DNA from 4 places in the Pseudogemmobacter blasticus genome. Region 2 is predicted to be linked to each of the others. Evidence: riboswitches for the same ligand, from Rfam matches in the RefSeq annotation. Region 2 holds a riboswitch; each other region holds the start of a gene.
What was found. Region 2 has a riboswitch for cobalamin ahead of B6K69_RS16145 (hypothetical protein). Riboswitches for the same ligand answer to the same signal wherever they lie in the genome.
Positions count from the first base shown of each region.

Region 1: it holds a riboswitch for cobalamin, as region 2 does, so the genes downstream of both, B6K69_RS04455 (DUF1636 family protein) here and B6K69_RS16145 (hypothetical protein) in region 2, are expected to answer to the same signal.
Region 3: it holds a riboswitch for cobalamin, as region 2 does, so the genes downstream of both, B6K69_RS17040 (cysteine-rich small domain-containing protein) here and B6K69_RS16145 (hypothetical protein) in region 2, are expected to answer to the same signal.
Region 4: it holds a riboswitch for cobalamin, as region 2 does, so the genes downstream of both, B6K69_RS12315 (cobyrinate a,c-diamide synthase) here and B6K69_RS16145 (hypothetical protein) in region 2, are expected to answer to the same signal.

Region 1 is NZ_CP020470.1:922,922-927,417, forward strand. It holds gene cobN (cobaltochelatase subunit CobN) at 1-818, opposite strand, end outside; gene cobW (cobalamin biosynthesis protein CobW) at 825-1,868, opposite strand; gene B6K69_RS04455 (DUF1636 family protein) at 1,865-2,227, opposite strand; cobalamin riboswitch at 2,321-2,526, opposite strand; gene cobO (cob(I)yrinic acid a,c-diamide adenosyltransferase) at 2,591-3,199, shown strand; gene B6K69_RS04465 (cobyric acid synthase) at 3,211-4,496, shown strand, end outside.
Region 2 is NZ_CP020470.1:3,316,873-3,321,368, forward strand. It holds gene recJ (single-stranded-DNA-specific exonuclease RecJ) at 1-1,391, opposite strand, end outside; cobalamin riboswitch at 1,487-1,698, shown strand; gene B6K69_RS16145 (hypothetical protein) at 1,728-2,135, shown strand; gene katG (catalase/peroxidase HPI) at 2,209-4,380, opposite strand.
Region 3 is NZ_CP020470.1:3,501,552-3,506,047, reverse strand. It holds gene ribD (bifunctional diaminohydroxyphosphoribosylaminopyrimidine deaminase/5-amino-6-(5-phosphoribosylamino)uracil reductase RibD) at 1-557, shown strand, start outside; gene B6K69_RS17055 (VOC family protein) at 712-1,140, opposite strand; gene thyX (FAD-dependent thymidylate synthase) at 1,333-2,238, shown strand; gene nikR (nickel-responsive transcriptional regulator NikR) at 2,287-2,760, shown strand; cobalamin riboswitch at 2,793-2,979, shown strand; gene B6K69_RS17040 (cysteine-rich small domain-containing protein) at 3,126-3,479, shown strand; gene tcuA (FAD-dependent tricarballylate dehydrogenase TcuA) at 3,612-4,496, opposite strand, start outside.
Region 4 is NZ_CP020470.1:2,531,162-2,535,657, forward strand. It holds gene B6K69_RS12305 (cobyric acid synthase) at 1-224, opposite strand, end outside; gene B6K69_RS12310 (cobyric acid synthase) at 221-1,795, opposite strand; gene B6K69_RS12315 (cobyrinate a,c-diamide synthase) at 1,792-3,114, opposite strand; cobalamin riboswitch at 3,250-3,434, opposite strand; gene B6K69_RS12320 (SDR family NAD(P)-dependent oxidoreductase) at 3,580-4,011, opposite strand; partial or broken gene B6K69_RS12325 (MDR/zinc-dependent alcohol dehydrogenase-like family protein) at 4,039-4,467, shown strand; gene grxB (glutaredoxin 2) at 4,484-4,496, shown strand, end outside.

The DNA of each region.
Region 1 (4,496 bases), 1.2 Mb from region 2:
TCCTCGGCCTTGGCCGAAAAGGCCGTGGCGTTGTAAACCAGCGCGGGCGACAGACCCAGTAGCTCGGAACGAACCCAGGCCGCCGCTTCGGGCGCCTTCAGCGACGTGGCGAACAGGCCAAGAGCCGCAAAGCCGCGATCCCGCAAGCCGCGGATCAGGGCATCGACCGGCGCGGTATCGGCAGCGGTCAGATAGCTGCGGTAGAAGGCGACGACAGCCAGCGGCGCGGCTGGTTCGGGCGCGGCAGGCACTACGCCAAGATCGGGGTCATACCAGCCGAACTCGGGCACAGTCTTGGCGCCGCTCACCGGGCCGGCGAACAGGCCCGCCGCCAGTGACAATTGCGCCAGCGCCGCCTGGGCCGCCACCGCGCCGCCCGCATCGCACAGCGCCTGCAACCGGCGCAGGGTCGAGATGGGCAGCGTCGAAAGCGCGTCCAGCGCCGCGTCCTCGCGCCCGTCGGCCGGCAGAACGGCCAGCGCCACCCCCTTGCGACGGGCCATGTCCTGCAACGCGGCCAGACCGTAGGACCAGTAGCCGGTGCCGCCAATCAGCCGCACCAGCACGGCGCGAGCCTGTACCAGCGTGCGGTCCAGGTAGGTATCGACCGAGATCGGATGCCGCAGGGCCGTCAGGTTCGCCAGCCGCAGCGTGGGCAGCGGATGCCCGGCCTCGCGGGCCCGATGCCAGCCGGCCGCAAACGCCCCAAGGTCGCTGTCCGAAAAGGACAGCACCACCAGATCGGCCCGTGTCTGCCCCAGATCGGTGGGCACCTCGGTCTCTTCCAGACCATGGCTTTCGCGGAAGACCACATGCATGGGCGGTCAGATCCCCGCCCGGTCAAACACCGCCCGGATGGCGGCTGGGTCGATGTCGTCGTGTTCGGCAATCACCACCAGCCGCGACCGGCGCGGCGCAGCGCCCCAGGGCCGGTCAAACTGATGCCGGACCCGTTCCCCCACCGCCTGCACCAGAAGGCGCATCGGCTTGCCCGTCACCGCGACATGACCCTTGACCCGCAGGATGCGCAATTCGCGGGCCAGGGTGCGGATCGCCGCAGCCAGCGCCTCGGGGTCGGCAACTTCGGGCAGGTCGATCACCACGCTGTCGAAATCGTCATGTTCGTGATCGTCGGCCCCGTCATGGTGCGACGGGCGGGCGTCCAGATCATCCTCGGCGGCAGCCCCCAGCCCCAGAACGACCCGCGGGTCGATGACGCCTTCGACCAACGGCAGGATCGGCAGCTTGCGCGGTGCCTCAGCCTCGATCACGGCCCGGGCGGCGGCAACGCCGGTCTCGCCCGCCAGATCGGCCTTGGTCAGCAAGACCAGATCTGCACAGGCGATCTGGTCCTCGAAAACCTCGGACAGGGGTGTTTCGTGGTCAATGCTGTCATCCGCCTCCCGCTGGGCCTGCACGGCCACAGGGTCGGGGGCAAAGCGGCCCGCCGCCACGGCCTCGGCATCGGCCAGCGCAATCACGCCATCGACGGTGATCCGAGACCGGATCGCGGGCCAGTCAAACGCCCGAAGCAGCGGCTTAGGCAGCGCCAGACCCGAAGTTTCGATCAGGATGTGATCGGGCCGCTGCGGCAGGGCCAGCAACGCCTCGACCGTGGGGATGAACTCATCTGCAACCGTGCAGCAGATGCAGCCATTCGCCAGTTCGACGATGTTTTCCTCGGGGCAATTCTCGTCGGCGCAGGATTTGAGGATGTCTCCGTCCACCCCCACGCTGCCGAATTCGTTGACCAGCACCGCCAAACGCCGGCCTTGCGGGTTCTGCATCAGATGGCGGATCAGCGTCGTCTTGCCCGAGCCAAGGAAGCCGGTGATCACGGTGACGGGAATCTTGGCAAGATCGCTCATGTCGGCTCTCCGATGGGGGGGATGCGGGCAAGCGATTGCTTGCGAAAGATTTCGGGACGCTCGCGCCAGGGAACGATACCGTCGGGGGCGGCGGCATAGGCGGCCGCCCCGGCCAGGATCTGCGGCGCATCGGCTTCGGACATCCGTCCATAGACGTAAGACCACCGCCCGGGCGCCGACAACGCCACCGCGCAGCCTTGCGAACAGGCCGACAGACATTCGACGGGGCGCAGGGTAACGCCGGGCACAGGGCCAAGCGCCTCAAGCGCCGCGACAAGGCGCGTGCCGGCGGGCAAGGTGCCCTCGGGCACCGGCTCCCCTGCCCGGCAGGTGGAACAGACAAGCAGCGTAACGGTCATGCGCCCTTCCCGGCTGCGACAGGCGGGGAAAAGGGACAGGCAGGCGCGCGCGACGGATGCGGCGATCCACCGGTCGCGGATCACCCCGTCCGCCCGTTGACAACAAAGCTGGCAGGTCTCCCGGCTTGCGGAGTCGGGGATCGCTCCCCCGGGTGCCCACCTTCCCGGCCTTTCGGCCAGTGGCATCGGACACCCAACTCCGGTCACGGTCGCGGGGGCGGCTGCGCCTCGGGCCGGACGGCCCTATCGCATTCCCTCTTCGCCTGTCATAGACAGGAACCAGCTTGGTGCCCCAGTGACGCCAAGGCAGACCGAAAGTCAAGCCGCCCAACCCAGGGAAGAAACGCCGCCATGTCGCAGCCGATGCCGGACACCGACCGCAGCCATGCCGAGAAGAAGGCCCGGATCAAGGCCGCGAAAGACCGGGTTCTGGCGGAAAAGACCGCCGAAAAGGGGCTGGTGATCGTGCACACCGGGACCGGCAAGGGCAAATCCTCGGCGGGGTTCGGCATGATCCTGCGCGCCATCGCGCATGGGATGCCCTGCGCCGTTGTCCAGTTCATCAAGGGCGCCTGGGACACCGGCGAACGGCGGCTGATCACCGCGCATTTCAACGATCTCTGCCAGTTTCACGCCATGGGGGAAGGCTTCACCTGGGAAACCCAGGACCGCACCCGCGATGTGGCGGCGGCCCGTGCGGGCTGGGAAAAGGCGAAAGACCTGATCCGCGACCCGGCCATCCGCATGGTTCTGCTGGACGAAATCAACATCGCGCTGCGCTACGATTACCTGGATGTGGCCGAGGTGGTGGAATTCCTGCAGACCGAGAAGCCGCCGATGACCCATGTCGTGCTGACCGGACGCAATGCAAAGCCCGAACTGATCGACCTGGCCGACCTGGTGACCGAGATGACGCTGGTCAAGCACCCGTTCCGCGCCGGCATCAAGGGCCAGCCGGGCGTGGAGTTCTGAGGAGACCTGCCATGCGCGCGTTGATGATCCAGGGCACCGGCTCGAATGTCGGCAAGTCGCTGCTGGTGGCGGGGCTGTGCCGGGCGGCGCGGCGGCGCGGGCTGTCGGTTCTGCCCTTCAAGCCGCAGAACATGTCGAACAACGCCGCCGTGACCGAGGACGGCGGCGAGATCGGTCGTGCGCAGGCCTTGCAGGCGCTGGCGGCCGGGGTGGCACCGCATACCGACATGAACCCGGTGCTGCTGAAGCCCGAAACCGACATCGGCGCGCAGGTCGTGGTGCAGGGCCGCCGTCTGACCCGGGCCGGCGCCGGCGAATATGGCAAGATGAAGCCGTCGCTGATGCCGGCGGTGCTGGAAAGTTTCAACAGGCTGAAGGCGCGGGCCGATCTGGTGATCGTCGAAGGCGCGGGCAGCCCGGCCGAGGTGAACCTGCGGCGGGGCGACATCGCCAACATGGGCTTTGCCCGGGCGGCGGATGTGCCGGTGGTGCTGGCCGGCGACATCGACCGCGGCGGCGTGATCGCGCAGATCGTGGGCACGCAGGCGGTGATCGACCCCGACGATGCCGCGCTGGTTGCGGGGTTCCTGATCAACCGTTTTCGTGGCGACCCGCGACTGTTCGACGATGGCTACAGCCTGATCGCGGCACGCACCGGTTGGCGCGGCTTCGGCGTGGTGCCTTGGTTCGCCGGCGCCGCCCGCCTGCCGGCCGAAGATGCGCTGGACCTGACCGGCAACGGCCAGGGCGGCGGCCTCAAGGTGGCCTGTCTGGCGCTGTCGCGCATCGCCAATTTCGACGACCTTGATCCCCTGAAGCAGGAACCCGGCGTCACGGTCGAAATGGTGCTGCCTGGCCGGGCCATTCCGGGCGATGCGCGGCTGGTGATCATCCCCGGCTCAAAATCCACGCGGGGCGATCTGGCCTTCCTGCGCGATCAGGGCTGGGACATCGACCTTGCCGCCCACCGCCGGCGCGGCGGGCATGTGCTGGGCATCTGCGGCGGCTATCAGATGCTGGGCCGCAGCGTTGCCGACCCGGAGGGGATTGAGGGGCCGGCGGGCGAAACGCCGGGCCTTGGCCTGCTGGACGTGACCACCGTGATGACATCCGACAAGCGGCTGACACGGTCCACCGCCACGCATCGCACCAGCGGGCTGACGGTTTCGGGCTATGAAATCCACATCGGCCGCACCGAGGGGGCAGATTGTGCCCGGCCCTTTGCCCTGCTGGACGGGCGGCCCGAAGGCGCCACCTCGGCCGACGGGCGGGTGACCGGCAGCTATCTGCACGGCCT
Region 2 (4,496 bases):
CCGGCGGCGCCGGCGCCCTGGCGGGCCAGCAGTTCGGACAGGCGGGCCATGGCGGCCTCAAGCCGGTCGCGGTCCACCGTCAGGCCGGCGGCCATCTTGTGCCCGCCGCCCTTGACCAGCAGCCCCTCGGCCGCCACGCGCTGCACGGCGGCGCCCAGATCAACCCCGGCGACCGACCGGCCCGATCCCTTGCCGATGCCGCCGTCGAAGCCGATCACGATGGCGGGGCGGTTGGTGGCTTCCTTCAGCCGCGCGGCAACGATACCCACCACGCCGGGATGCCAGCCTTCGGCGGCGGCCCAGACCAGCGGGCCATCAAGCCCGCGCGCCTCGGCCTGGGCCAGCGCCTCTTCGCGGACGGCTTCGGTCAGCACGCGGCGTTCGGTGTTCAGCTCGTCCAGCCGGCGGGCCAGGGCCAGGGCCTGCGCGTCATCGGTGGCGGCCAGCAGGCGGGCGCCAAGATCGGCCTGGCCGATGCGGCCCCCGGCATTGACGCGCGGCCCCAGCAGAAAGCCCAGGGCATAGGCGGTGGGGGCGCTGTCCATGCGCGCAATGTCGGCCAGCGCGCGCAGGCCGGGCCGCTCCCGCCGGGCCATGACGCGCAGCCCCTGCCGCACGAAAGCGCGGTTGACGCCGATCAGCGGGGCCACATCCGCCACAGTGGCCAGCGCGACCAGATCCAGCAGCGCCATCAGGTCGGGGCCGGTGCTGCCTTGGCCGCGCAATTGCCGGTTGGCCTCGACCAGCGCCAGGAACACGACCGAGGCCGCGCAGAGATGCGCCAGGCTGCCGTCTTCGTCCTGCCGGTTGGGGTTCACCACCGCATGGGCGGCGGGCAGGGTTTCGGTGGCAAGGTGGTGGTCAAGGATCACCATATCGGCCGGCGCGGCGGCGGCAACCGGCTCATGGCTCAGCGTGCCGCAATCGACGCAAAGGATCAGCCCGTGGTCGCGCGCCAGCGCCTGCATGGCCGGGACATTGGGGCCATAGCCTTCGTCGATGCGGTCGGGGATATACAGCGTGGCATCGCGCCCCAGCGCGCGCAGCCAGGCCAGCAGCAGCGCCGCCGAAGCCCCGCCGTCCACATCGTAATCGGCGAAGATGGCGATCCGCTCGCCCGAGGTCAGGGCGCGCACCAGCCGCGCGGCGGCCTTTTCCATGTCGCGCAGCGACCGCGGGTCGGGCAGCAGGTCTTTCAGCGTGGGGGCCAGAAAGCCCGCGGCCTGATCGGGCGGCACGCCGCGGCTGACAAGGATGCGGCACAGCGGCAGCGGCAGGCGGGTGGCTTGCGCCATCGCCTCGGCCAGACGGTCGGCCCCGGCATCGGGCCCGACCCAGCGGCGGCCGGTCAGCGAGGCCTGGACATTGAGAAAGGCGGCAGGGCTGGACATGGGGCAGGGGTGCCGCAACAGGGGCCGTCGCGCAAGGGGGAATGGTCGCTCCCGTCCGCCCCCAGCGGCACGGCTTGACTCTGCCCGCCGAAACGCGGCTTTCTGCGGGCGATGGTTCCGGCGGGCGCAAGCCTTCGGATGAAAATGGGAACGCGGTGCGGCGCCTTCGGGGGCCAAGGCCGCGACTGCCCCCGCAACTGTAAGCGGCGAGCTGATCTGCAATGGTCCACTGGTGCCCCGGCACCGGGAAGGCGCGGAAAGGCGAAGACCCGCAAGTCAGGAGACCTGCCATCACACCGAAACCCGAAGCGGGCGGGGCGCCCGACAGGAGACGTGATGGAAGACGGATTTTTCCCCGAACGTGCCCCTGCGCCCGAGGGGCCGGGTGACGCGATCCCCGGCCGAATGTCGCCGCGCTGGCAGGTGACCTGCGCGACGGTCTGCCCGCATCTGGGCCGGGTCTGCCCGGTGGGGCTGGACCTGACGCGGCGGCTGGTGGCGGCCATGGCCACCGGCGCGGGCGGGCTGACGCCCGATTTCGAAATCTCGGGAACGCTGGAGGCCGTGGGCTGCATCCGCGCCTGCCGGCTGGGCTGGCAGGCCGGGGCCAGGGCCACCTGGGTGCGCGGCGACCTTGGCACCGGGGAAACCGGGCCGGGTCCGGGCCTTGCGGCGGCGGCGATCACCGCCGCCCGGCCCGATGCGCTGATCGGGGCCGAGGTCTTGCCCGACCGTCTGGCCTGAGCCGGGGCCGTCACGAAAAAGGCGCCCCCCGAAGACCGGAGGGCGCCCGAAGTTCCGGCAGACCGTGCCGCGATCAGCGCAGATCGAAACGGTCGGCGTTCATCACCTTGGTCCAGGCGGCCACGAAGTCGCGCACGAATTTCTCGGCGGCGTCATCCTGGGCATAGACCTCGGCATAGGCCCGCAGGACCGAGTTCGAGCCGAACACCAGATCGACACGGGTCGCGGTCCATTTCACCGCGCCGGTCTTGCGGTCGGTCAGGTGATACAGGTTGTTGCCCGCCGGCACCCATTTCCAGGCCATGTCGGTCAGCGTGGTGAAGAAATCGGTCGTCAGGGCGCCGACACGGTTGGTAAAGACGCCATGCGCCGTGCCGCCGTGGTTGGTGCCCATCGCCCGCATCCCGCCGACCAGTACGGTCATCTCCTGCGCGGTCAGGCCCATGAGCTGCGCCCGGTCGAGCATCAGTTCTTCGGCGCTGACAACGTAGTCTTTCTTCAGCCAGTTGCGGAAGCCATCGGCCAGCGGTTCCAGCACGTCGAACGAGGCCGCGTCGGTCTGTTCGGCACTGGCATCGCCACGGCCGGGGGCGAAGGGCACCGCGACCGGGAAGCCGGCGGCACGGGCGGCCATTTCCACGCCAAGGCTGCCGGCCAGCACGATGACATCGGCCAGCGAAGCGCCGGTCGCGGCGGCGATGGGCTCCAGCACCGAAAGCACACGCGCCAGTCGCGCCGGTTCGTTGCCTTCCCAGCCGTTCTGCGGGGCCAGCCGGATGCGGGCGCCGTTCGCGCCGCCGCGCATGTCCGACCCGCGATAGGTGCGCGCGCTGTCCCAGGCGGTGGCAACGGCATCCGCCACCGACAGGCCCGAGGCCGCGATCCGGGCCTTGACGGCGGCCACGTCATAATCGCTGCGGCCGGCGGGCACCGGATCTTGCCAGATCAGGTCTTCGGCGGGCACGTCCGGCCCGATGTAGCGGACCTTGGGGCCCATGTCGCGGTGGGTCAGCTTGAACCAGGCGCGGGCGAAGGTGTCGCTGAAATAGGCGTGGTCGGCGCGGAAGCGTTCGCAGATCGCGCGATAGGCCGGGTCAACCTTCATCGCCATGTCGGCATCGGTCATGATCGGCATGACGCGGATCGAGGGATCTTCCACATCGACCGGCATATCTTCTTCGCGGATGTTGATCGGCATCCATTGCCACGCACCGGCGGGCGATTTCCTCAACTCCCACTCATAGCCGAACAGCAGGTCGAAATAGCCGTTGTCCCATTGGGTCGGATGGGTGGTCCAGGCGCCTTCGATGCCGCTGGTCACCGTGTTGCGGCCGATGCCGCGGCTGGTGTGGTTCATCCAGCCAAGGCCCTGTTCGGTCACATCGGCGCCTTCCGGGCTGGGGCCAAGGTTGGCGGCGCTGCCGTTGCCATGGGTCTTGCCGACGGTGTGGCCGCCCGCGGTCAGCGCGGCGGTTTCCTCATCGTCCATCGCCATGCGGGCGAAGGTCTCGCGCACCTGGGCGGCGGTCCTCATCGGGTCGGGCTGGCCGTTCACCCCTTCGGGGTTGACGTAGATCAGGCCCATCTGCACCGCGGCCAGCGGGTTTTCCATCGTCGAAGGATCGGACAGATCGCCATAGCGGCTGTCGCTGGGGGCCAGCCATTCCTTTTCGCTGCCCCAGTACACGTCTTTCTCCGGGTGCCAGATGTCTTCGCGGCCGAAGCCGAAGCCAAAGGTCTTCAGGCCCATCGATTCATAGGCCATCGTCCCGGCCAGAACGATCAGGTCGGCCCAGCTTATCTTGTTGCCGTATTTCTTCTTGATCGGCCACAGCAGGCGGCGGGCCTTGTCCAGGTTGGCATTGTCGGGCCAGGAATTCAGCGGCGCAAACCGCTGGTTGCCGGTGCCGGCGCCGCCCCGGCCATCGGCCAGACGGTAAGACCCCGCCGCGTGCCAGGCCATGCGGATCATCAGGCCGCCGTAATGGCCCCAGTCGGCGGGCCACCAGTCCTGACTGTCGGTCATCAGCGCCTTCACGTCACGCTTAAGGGCTTCGACATCCAGCGTCTTCAGCGCCTCGCGGTAGTTGAAGCCGGGCAGCGGGTTGGTCTTGCTGTCATGCTGGTGCAGGATGTCAAGGTTCAGGGCATTCGGCCACCACTCCATGACATTGGTCCCGACGCTGGTCATCGCGCCGTGCATGACCGGGCATTTGCCCGAACCCCTGGTGTCGTTCCCGTCCATCCGTGTCTCCGATGCGGCTGTGGTTTTCATGGCGTTCCAGGCCCGGCCCGGCGCGGTGACGCCAGCTTTCCCGACCCTGAATATGGAATCGTTCTAACATTTGTGTATCATAATTC
Region 3 (4,496 bases), 180 kb from region 2:
CACATGGCCACCTGCTGCGGCTGACCCATGACGCGGTTCTGGTCGGGTCGGGCACCGCCTGCGCCGATGACCCCGACCTGACGATCCGCGCCTTCGGCACGGCGCGCCAGCCGCTGCGGATCGTGCTGGACAGCCGCTTGCGCCACACCCCAGACAGCCGCCTTGGCCGAACCGCCCGCGACCTGCCGGTCTGGCTGCTGCATGGCCCCGATGCCCCCACCGCCGCGCGGCAGGCCTGGGCCACGACAGGGGCCCGGCTGCTTGAGGTGACGACCGGACCCGAAGGCCATATCGACCCCACTGCCGCGCTGTCCCGACTGGCCGGCGAAGGCCTGACCCGCATCCTGTGCGAAGGCGGCGGCACACTGGCGGCGGCGCTGATCGGTGCCGGTCTGGTGGATGACCTGGCCCTTTATCAGGCCGGCTGCCTGATCGGAGCCGACGGCACCCCGGCGCTGGCCCCGCTGGGCCTTTCCCATTTGGCCAAAGCCCCCCGCTTTCGCCTGCGCGAAACCCGGCGTCTTGGCCCTGACACGCTCAGCCTGTGGTCGATTTGAGACAAAAGCGGGGGCGCTGCCCCCGCACCCCCGGGATATTCAGGGACAGATGAAATCAGCAGGCCTTGCGCCCCTGACTTCATCCGTCCTCAAGTTTCCCCGCCGGGGGCAGAAAGCCCGAACCGGCTGGGCCGTGCCTGCGCGGCCGCTTGGCTTACCAATGGCCGGTGTTCGGCATCGAGATCCAGGGCTCAACCGGCGTCAGGGCACGGCCGCTTTGCAAAAGCTCGATCGAGATGTTGTCCGGGCTGCGGACAAAGGCCATGCGGCCATCGCGCGGCGGGCGGTTGATCGTCACACCGTTCGCCATCAGATGCGCGCACATCGCATGGATGTCCTCCACCTCATAGGCCAGGTGGCCGAAATGCCGGCTGTCGCTTGGCAGAGCCTTGTCGCCGTCCCAGTTCCAGGTCAGTTCCACGGGGCACTCGGATTGGCCGGGCGGGGCCATGAAGACCAGCGTGAATCGGCCGCTTTCGTTGTCATAACGGCGCGCTTCCTCAAGCCCGAGCAGCCGGTAGAAGGCGATGGACGCCTCAAGGTCCAGCACCCGGACCATGGTGTGTAGGTATCTGATCTGCATCTGCCCTCCTTGCGCAGGCCGGTCTGGCCGCGGTCATCGGACAGGATAGCACGCGATCCCCCGAGCGCCACCCTGTCGCGCCACGCCGCCGCGGCACCTTGGCCGCACCGCCCTACTGCGGTTTCCGTAGGATGGCACACCATATATAGTGGCTCGCGACTCGTTTCCGATTTTCCCCGAAAGGCCCCGCCCATGCCGCTGACCCCCGACCAACGCGCCGAGATCGAAGCCGCCAGGGCCCATCCGCAACCCACGCTGCGCGCCGTCTCTCCGGGGATGGAGGCGCATCTCTACCGCGCGCATGAGGTGCTGGATCACGGCTTCATCCGGGTGATCGACTATATGGGCGACGATGCCGCCATCGTGCAGGCGGCGCGCGTCAGCTATGGCGCCGGGACAAAGCATGTGTCGAACGACGAAGGGCTGATCCGCTATCTGATGCGGCACTGGCATTCGACGCCCTTCGAGATGTGCGAGATCAAGCTGCATGTCAAACTGCCGGTCTTCGTGGCCCGCCAGTGGATCCGGCACCGCACCGCCAACGTCAACGAATACTCGGCCCGCTATTCGATCCTTGACCGCGAGTTCTACATTCCGGCGCCCGAACACCTGGCCGCGCAATCGACCGTGAACAACCAGGGCCGGGGCGAGGTTCTGTCGGGCGCCGAAGCCGCTCGCGTCCTGGAAACGCTGAAGCGCGACGCCGCCATCTGCTTTGACCACTACGAGGAAATGCTGTCGCAGGACGGCCAGCAGGGCCTTGCCCGCGAACTGGCGCGGATGAACCTGCCGATGAACACCTATACGCAGTGGTATTGGAAGACTGACCTGCACAACCTGTTCCACTTCCTGCGACTGCGGGCCGATGCCCATGCGCAATACGAAATCCAGATCTATGCCAAGGCGATTGCCGAGTGCGTCAAGGATTGGGTGCCGCTCGCCTATGCCGCCTTTGAAGATTACCGCATGGGCGGCACCACGCTTTCGGCCAAGGCGACGGCACTTCTGAAGCGCCGCCTGGCCGGCGAGGTGGTGGGACAGGAGGAGTCTGGCATGTCGAAAGGCGAATGGCGCGAGTTTGTCGAGGTCTGGGGCTAAACGCGCCTTCCTTGCGCGCCAGTGCATTGCCGTCTCAAAGGGGGCCTGATGATCCGCACCACCATCACGCTGGATGACGAGCTGGCCGCCGAGCTGGAGGCTTATGTCGCACGGTCGCCGGTGCAGAACCGGTCCGAGGCGATCCGCGACCTGATCCGGCGCGGGCTGGCGGTTGAACCGGCGGCGCGGCCCGATCAGGGCTGTTTCGCGGTGGTGTCCTGCGCAGTGGACCAGACGATGCCAGAGCTGGCAAAGCGCATCCGCGAAGGCCGGCTGGCGCGACATTCAGAGATACTGTTCCACACCAGTATTCCGATCAACCACGGGGAAACCGTGGATATATCCGTGCTGCGCGGCGACTTCGCCCGCGTGTCGGATTATGCGGCGCAACTGTTTCTGGAACGCGGGGTGCGGCATGGCGCGGCCGGGCTGATCCCGGTTGAGGAACATGTCGAGACCCATGCGCATGAGGGCGAGGAGCCGCACAGCCACACCCATCTGCGGGTACAGCAAAGCTTCTGACCGGGCTACCTTGACAGCTTGCGGACAGTGGCCTTTGATACCCCCGTTCCGGTGCCCCGCAAGGGGCGAAGAGGGAAGCCGGTGAAACCCCGGCGCTGCCCCCGCAACTGTGAGCGGCGAGTCCCTGCCAAGATGCCACGGGCGCCCTGCGCGCCGGGAAGGCTGGCAGACCGACGATGACCCGCAAGCCAGGAGACCTGCCGGAACCACGAACCGATGCCGGGCGGCGGGCCCGGAGACAGGATCTGTGCAGGGCCACGGCCTGTGCGCTTGTGATCTGTCTCCTGTTCTCCGCGTGGCATCAGGGCTTTGCGCCGAATCCGGCGCCGGGGCCGGCAAGGAAACGTCAGGCGAAGGGGCCAGCGATGCAGCCGAAGGACACGACCACGAATGAGGCCTTCAAGGGCTACACCAACACGGCCTGCCCGTTCCTGCCCTGCCATAAGGGCGTGAAAGGCGATTTCAATTGCCTGTTCTGCTACTGTCCGCTGATCGCCTATGAATGTCCGGGTTCCTACGCGACCTACACGGACCGGAACGGTCTGACACGCAAGGACTGCTCTGCCTGCACCCTGCCGCATGACGATTACCGCAAGTCGTGGAACTTCATCCAGCGCTGGCTGGAATATCCTGTGGTCTGGTCGGGCCTTCCGCAGACCGACCCGCCCACCCGCCGCCCCCGCCCGCCCGGGCATGAGGCTGAGGGACAGGACGATTGACGGCTGTCCTGCAAACGCAGCGCGGGGGAGCTTGCAAACTGCATCCGTTCCATCGCCCGCCTTTGCCCGCCGCAATCAGGCGGTAAGCCCCCCGGACATCCGGCCGCCCCTGACACACTCCAATCTGATCGCTCATTCCCCCGGCGCGTCGGGCTTGTCAGCCTGGCCGGGTCTGGGGCGCCGGGCCGCGCGTTCGCCGGCATGTCGCAACAGGGCTGCGAAGCGCCAGCCGCCGTGCGACAGCTTGCCAAAGGGCAGAAGCAGCGCAAACCCCAGCACGCTGCCCAGATGCAATGCCAGCATCAGGCCCATGACGGGGGTCTCGCGCAGGGCAAGAAGCAGCAGCCCGGAACCGGCGACGGCGGCAAGCTGGGCCCGGGCGAAACGGTCCTCGGCCAGCATACGGGCACTGGCCGGGGCCTGATCGGCCGACCGGCTGCGTCGCTCCAGCAGCGTGAGGCCGGCCAGCATCGCCAGACCACCGATCGCGCCCAGCAGAACCGGCAGGCTGACCACCGGGTAAGGTGCCACCTGGCCGCGGCTGTGCAACCAGGCCCCCGCCAGCGTGGCCAGAAAGGTCAGAGCAAACCCGTAGGCAACCAGGTGATGCGCAAGGCGCCGGATCAGGCTGACGCGGCCCTGCCGGTCTTCGCAGCCGGGGGCGCCGTGGCCAAGGTTGCGCAGGGTGGCGGCATCGGTCAGCGCCCTGACAAGTGTCGCCGGGCTGTGCCGCGTGGCCGGCCCGCCCGAGCGGCGCCAATGGCGCCAGACCCTTGCCACCAGCAGCACGCCCGCCCCGGCAAAGGCCAGCGCCGCGCCCGCCGCCATCACCGGATGGGGGATCACCCGGTAAAAGGCCCCCGACCCGGCTTGCGGCGCGAACAGCACCTGCGACGGCACCAGAAGCAAGGTGCCAAGCACGGGTGCGAACAGGCAGAACAGGAACAGCCAGACCGCGAAACGGGGGCCGGCAGGCCGCCGGGGCAAAGGTCCGGCATAGTCTTGCGCCCGCACCTC
Region 4 (4,496 bases), 790 kb from region 2:
ATGTCTGACACTGGCGCCAGTCCCGCCGCCCGCGCATGCAGGGCCTGCGCGCGGCCGATCTCGCCGCCGTCCGCCGTGACGGCCGCATTGTTCGACATGTTCTGTGCCTTGAACGGCGCCACGCTCAGGCCACGGCGGGAAAAGGCACGGGCCAGTCCCGCCACCAGCAGGCTTTTCCCCACGTCCGAGCCGGTGCCCAGCACCATCAGCCGCCGCCCGGTCATCGCGCCAGGGCCAGAAGGGCATCAAGGTCCAGATCGGCTTCCAACTGGTCGGCCAAAGCGTCCAGTGTGCGGTCCACTTGCGCCTCATGGTCAAGTCCGGATGCCCGCCCGCCCATCGCGGCCAGCCAGTGCCGGCGATAGCCGTCGGCGCCGAAGATGCCGTGGATATAGCCGCCCATCACCCGCCCATCCGCCGATATGGCGCCCTCGGGCACGCCATCCAGCCGCAGCCAGGGCCGGTCCAGCCCTGCGCCGGTGGTGCGGCCCATGTGCATCTCATATCCGGTGACGCGGGTGCCTGATCGCGCATCGGTCGCCGCGACCTCAACCAGCTTCTTGTCGCGGGTTATGGTCGTTTCCACCTCAAGCAACCCCAGGCCGGCGGTTTCGCCGGCCGGTCCTTCCAGCCCCTCGGGGTCGCGTACCACGCGGCCCAGAATCTGGAAGCCGGCACAAATGCCCACCACGCGGCCGCCCCTGCGGTGATGGGCCAGGATGTCGATGTCCCAGCCCTGTTTGCGCAGCGCCTCAAGCGCCGACCGCGTGGTCTTCGACCCGGGCAGCAGCACCACATCCGCATTGGCCGGGATCGGCTGGCCGGGTTTCACCCAGCGCAGGTCCACCCCCGGCTCGGCTGACAGCGGATCAAGGTCGTCGAAATTCGCCACCCGGTCGATTTGCGGCACGGCGATGACCAGCCCCCCGCCCGCGCTGCGGCCCGGCCGTTCCAGCGCCAGCGCATCTTCGGCCGGCAGCAACGCCGCCGCATCAAACCAGCGCGCGGCACCCAGAAAGGGCCAGCCGGTGACATTTGTCATGGTGCGGCAGGCCGGTTCGTAAAGCGCAAACTGGCCCCGGAACTTGTTGACCAGAAACCCCCGGATGCGCGCGCGTTCTGCGGGCGTGTGCAGCAGCCAGCTTCCGACCACCGCCGCCATGGCGCCGCCGCGGTCATTGTCGGTCAGCAGCACCACCGGCAGGTCGGCGGCCCCGGCGAACAGCATGTTGGCGATGTCGGATCGCCGCAGATGGGTTTCGGTGCCCGATCCGGCGCCTTCGACCAGCACCAGATCGGCTTCGGCCGCCACCCGCCGATAGCTGTCCAGCACGGCGGGCAGCAGCAGCGGTTTCAGCCCGTGGTAATGCCGCGCCGGCCAGTTCCCCAGCGCGCGCCCCCGCAGCACCACCTGAGAGCCGACCATCGCCTGCGGTTTCAGCAACACCGGGTTCATGTGGATCGAGGGCGCCAGCCCCGCTGCCCGTGCCTGCAAGGCCTGCGCCCGGCCGATTTCGCCGCGCCGGGGCGTTCCGTCGGCATCGGGCGACAGGTCGCTGTCGGCCGTGACGGCGGCGTTGTTCGACATGTTCTGCGCCTTGAACGGCGCCACCTTCAGCCCGCGCCGGGCATAGGCGCGGCACAGGCCCGCCACCAGCAGGCTTTTGCCCACGTCCGAACTGGTGCCCTGGATCATCAGCGCGCGGCCCCGTCGCGGCGGCGGCGGGTCCAGCAGGGGCACCTCGATCTTGGGCAGCGGCGGCGGGGCATCGTCGGGCGGCAGGGGGGCGGTCATGTGGCGGCGCCTTCGGTGGCGATCAGGTGGAAGAAGCTGCCCGAGACATGGCCCCGCGTGCTGCCGGTTTCCTGCACCGGGTTTCCCGAGGCATCGGTGGCCCGTGCCAGCGGCGCGTCGGGCTGGGCCAGGATCGAGGAATAGTGGAACTCATGCCCCCGCAGCGCGGTGCCGGGGGCATGGCCCGGCATCGGGGCCACCAGCGTGGCGCGGCGGTAGCCAAGGTGCAGGCGGCGGACCTGGTAGCTGGTAACCAGCCCCAGAAGGCCCGCCATCCGGTGACTGGTCCCCGAGGCATCCACCAGCGCCTCGCCCAGAACCATGTAGCCGCCACATTCGCCATGGACGGGTTTGGTCTGCGCATGGCGGCGCAGGCCGGACAGGAAGGTTTCGGCCGCCGCCAGCCGCCCGGCGTGCAACTCGGGGTACCCTCCGGGCAACCAGACCAGATCGGCCGAGGGATCGGGGGCCTGATCGTCGAGAGGCGAGAACGGCAGCACTTCGGCCCCCGCCCGGCGCCAGCCTTCCAGCAGATGGCGGTAGACGAAAGAGAACGCCACGTCGCGCGCCAGCGCGATGCGCTGCGCCGGCGGCAGGGGCCAGGCCCCGGCCGGGGGCGGGCCGGCTGATCGGGCGGCACCGATCAGCGCGGCCAGATCGGCATGGTCACGCACGAAGGCCCCCAGCCGGGCGATCAGCGCCTCAAGCCGGGGATGTTCGTCTGCCTGCACCAGGCCAAGGTGACGTTCCGGCAGGCTGAGATCGCTGCGGCGGGGCAGGGCGGCCAGCACGGGAATGTCCAGTCGCGCCATCTCTTCGCGGACCATCACCTCATGCCGGGCACCGGCGACGTTGTTCAGGATCACGCCCGCCAGCGGCGGCGCATCGGGGTGGCGGGCGAACCCCAGCGCAACCGCCGCTGCCGATTGTGCCTGGCCTTCGACGTTCAGCGCCAGAACTACAGGCCAACCGCAAATCCGGGCCATTTCGGCGGATGAGCCGCGGCCGCGGCGCCCGGGCTTCGAGGTGCCGTCGTAAAGACCCATAGAGCCTTCGGCGATCACCAGATCGGCGCCATCGGCCTGATGCCGGACCGCATCCATCAGGCTTTGGTCCATCGCCCAGGAATCAAGGTTGAAGGACGGCCGTCCGGCTGCCAGGCCGTGAAAGGCGGTGTCGATGTAATCGGGACCGTTCTTGAAGGGCTGCACGACAAGCCCCCGATCGCGCAAGGCCCGCAACAGGCCCAGCGTCACGGTTGTCTTGCCTGCGCCCGAATTCGGGGCCGCGATCACCAGCCCCCCGGGCCAAGCCGTCATGGCCAAAGTCCCGGAACCGGCGAAAGAGTTTCAGGCGGCATGTCGTCCCTCATGTTCAGGGACAAGGTGGAAGGGCGGGTGCAGCCACGGCCAGACCCGACACCGGAACACCCCGTCCGGTCAGCGTCGTTCGGCGCTGGCAGGTCTCCCGGCTTGCGGATCTCAGGGGGGCTTACCCCTGGCGGTACCCTGCCTTCCCGGCCGGTCGGGCCAGTGGCGGTGGGTGACCTGTCCGGTCACGGTCGCGGGGGCGGCTGTGTTCTGGGCCTGGCGGCCACGGACACATTCCCTTTTCACCTGTCACGAAGACAGGCACCAGCCGGGCGGTGATGCGCCCGTTGCGTTCAGGTTGTCAAGCCAGCCCCGGATGCCGCTGCAATTGGCCGCAATCCGGCCCGGCTGCAAGCGGCTGATCCTGCGAGAGTGGCGACCGCGCGCGGGCCTGTCCTGCGGCCGCCCTGCCTGCTATCCCTGCGTTGCCGTCATGCCACCATCCACCACCAGGACCGAGCCGCTGCAATAGCTGGCCTCGTCCGAAGCAAGGAACAGGCACGCATTCGCGATTTCCTCCGGCCTGCCGGGGCGTCGCATCGGCGACATGGCCTGCGCTGTGGCGGGGTCGTTGAAACCGTCCAGCAGGCCGCCCACCATGCCGGTCGCGATATATCCGGGGGCCACGACGTTTGAACGGATGCCCTCTCCGACATAGGCGCAGCTCATGGCGTTGGACAGGTTGATCATCCCGGCCTTGGCCGCGCAATAGGCATGGGCCCGGGGCAAACCCCGGAACCCCGATACGCTGGACACATGCACCAGCGCCCCGCCGCGCTGGTGATGCCGCATCTGGCGAACGGCCAGACGCGACATCAGATAGCAGGATGTCAGGTTGAGCCGCATCACCTCATCCCATTTGTGGGGGTCGGTTACCTGACCGCGCTTGGGGCGCAGCGCATCGTGCCGCGTGCAGACCTGTCTGAAACCGTCAAGCGCCCGCTGGAAGCAGAAACCTGGGCCGGTTGCGTGGATGCGGTTGGCGGCGCGATGCTGGCGCGGGTTCTGGGGCAGATGCGCTATTGCGCCTCTGTCGCGGCGGTCGGGCTTGCGGGCGGCCCGGCGCTTCCGGCGACGGTGATCCCCTTCCTTCTGCGCGGCGTCAATCTTCTGGGGATCGACAGCGTGATGTGCCCGACCGAACGCCGCATCGACGCCTGGGCCCGGATTGCCCGCGATCTGCCGCTGGATCTGCTGGCCTGGATGATCCGGCCTGCCGCGCTGTCGGATCTTCCGGCGCTTGGCGCGGCGATCCTGAAGGGAGAGGTGCAGGGCCGGGTCGTGGTTGATGTGAACGCCTGAACCGGGTGCCAAAGGGATGCGGCTCTATC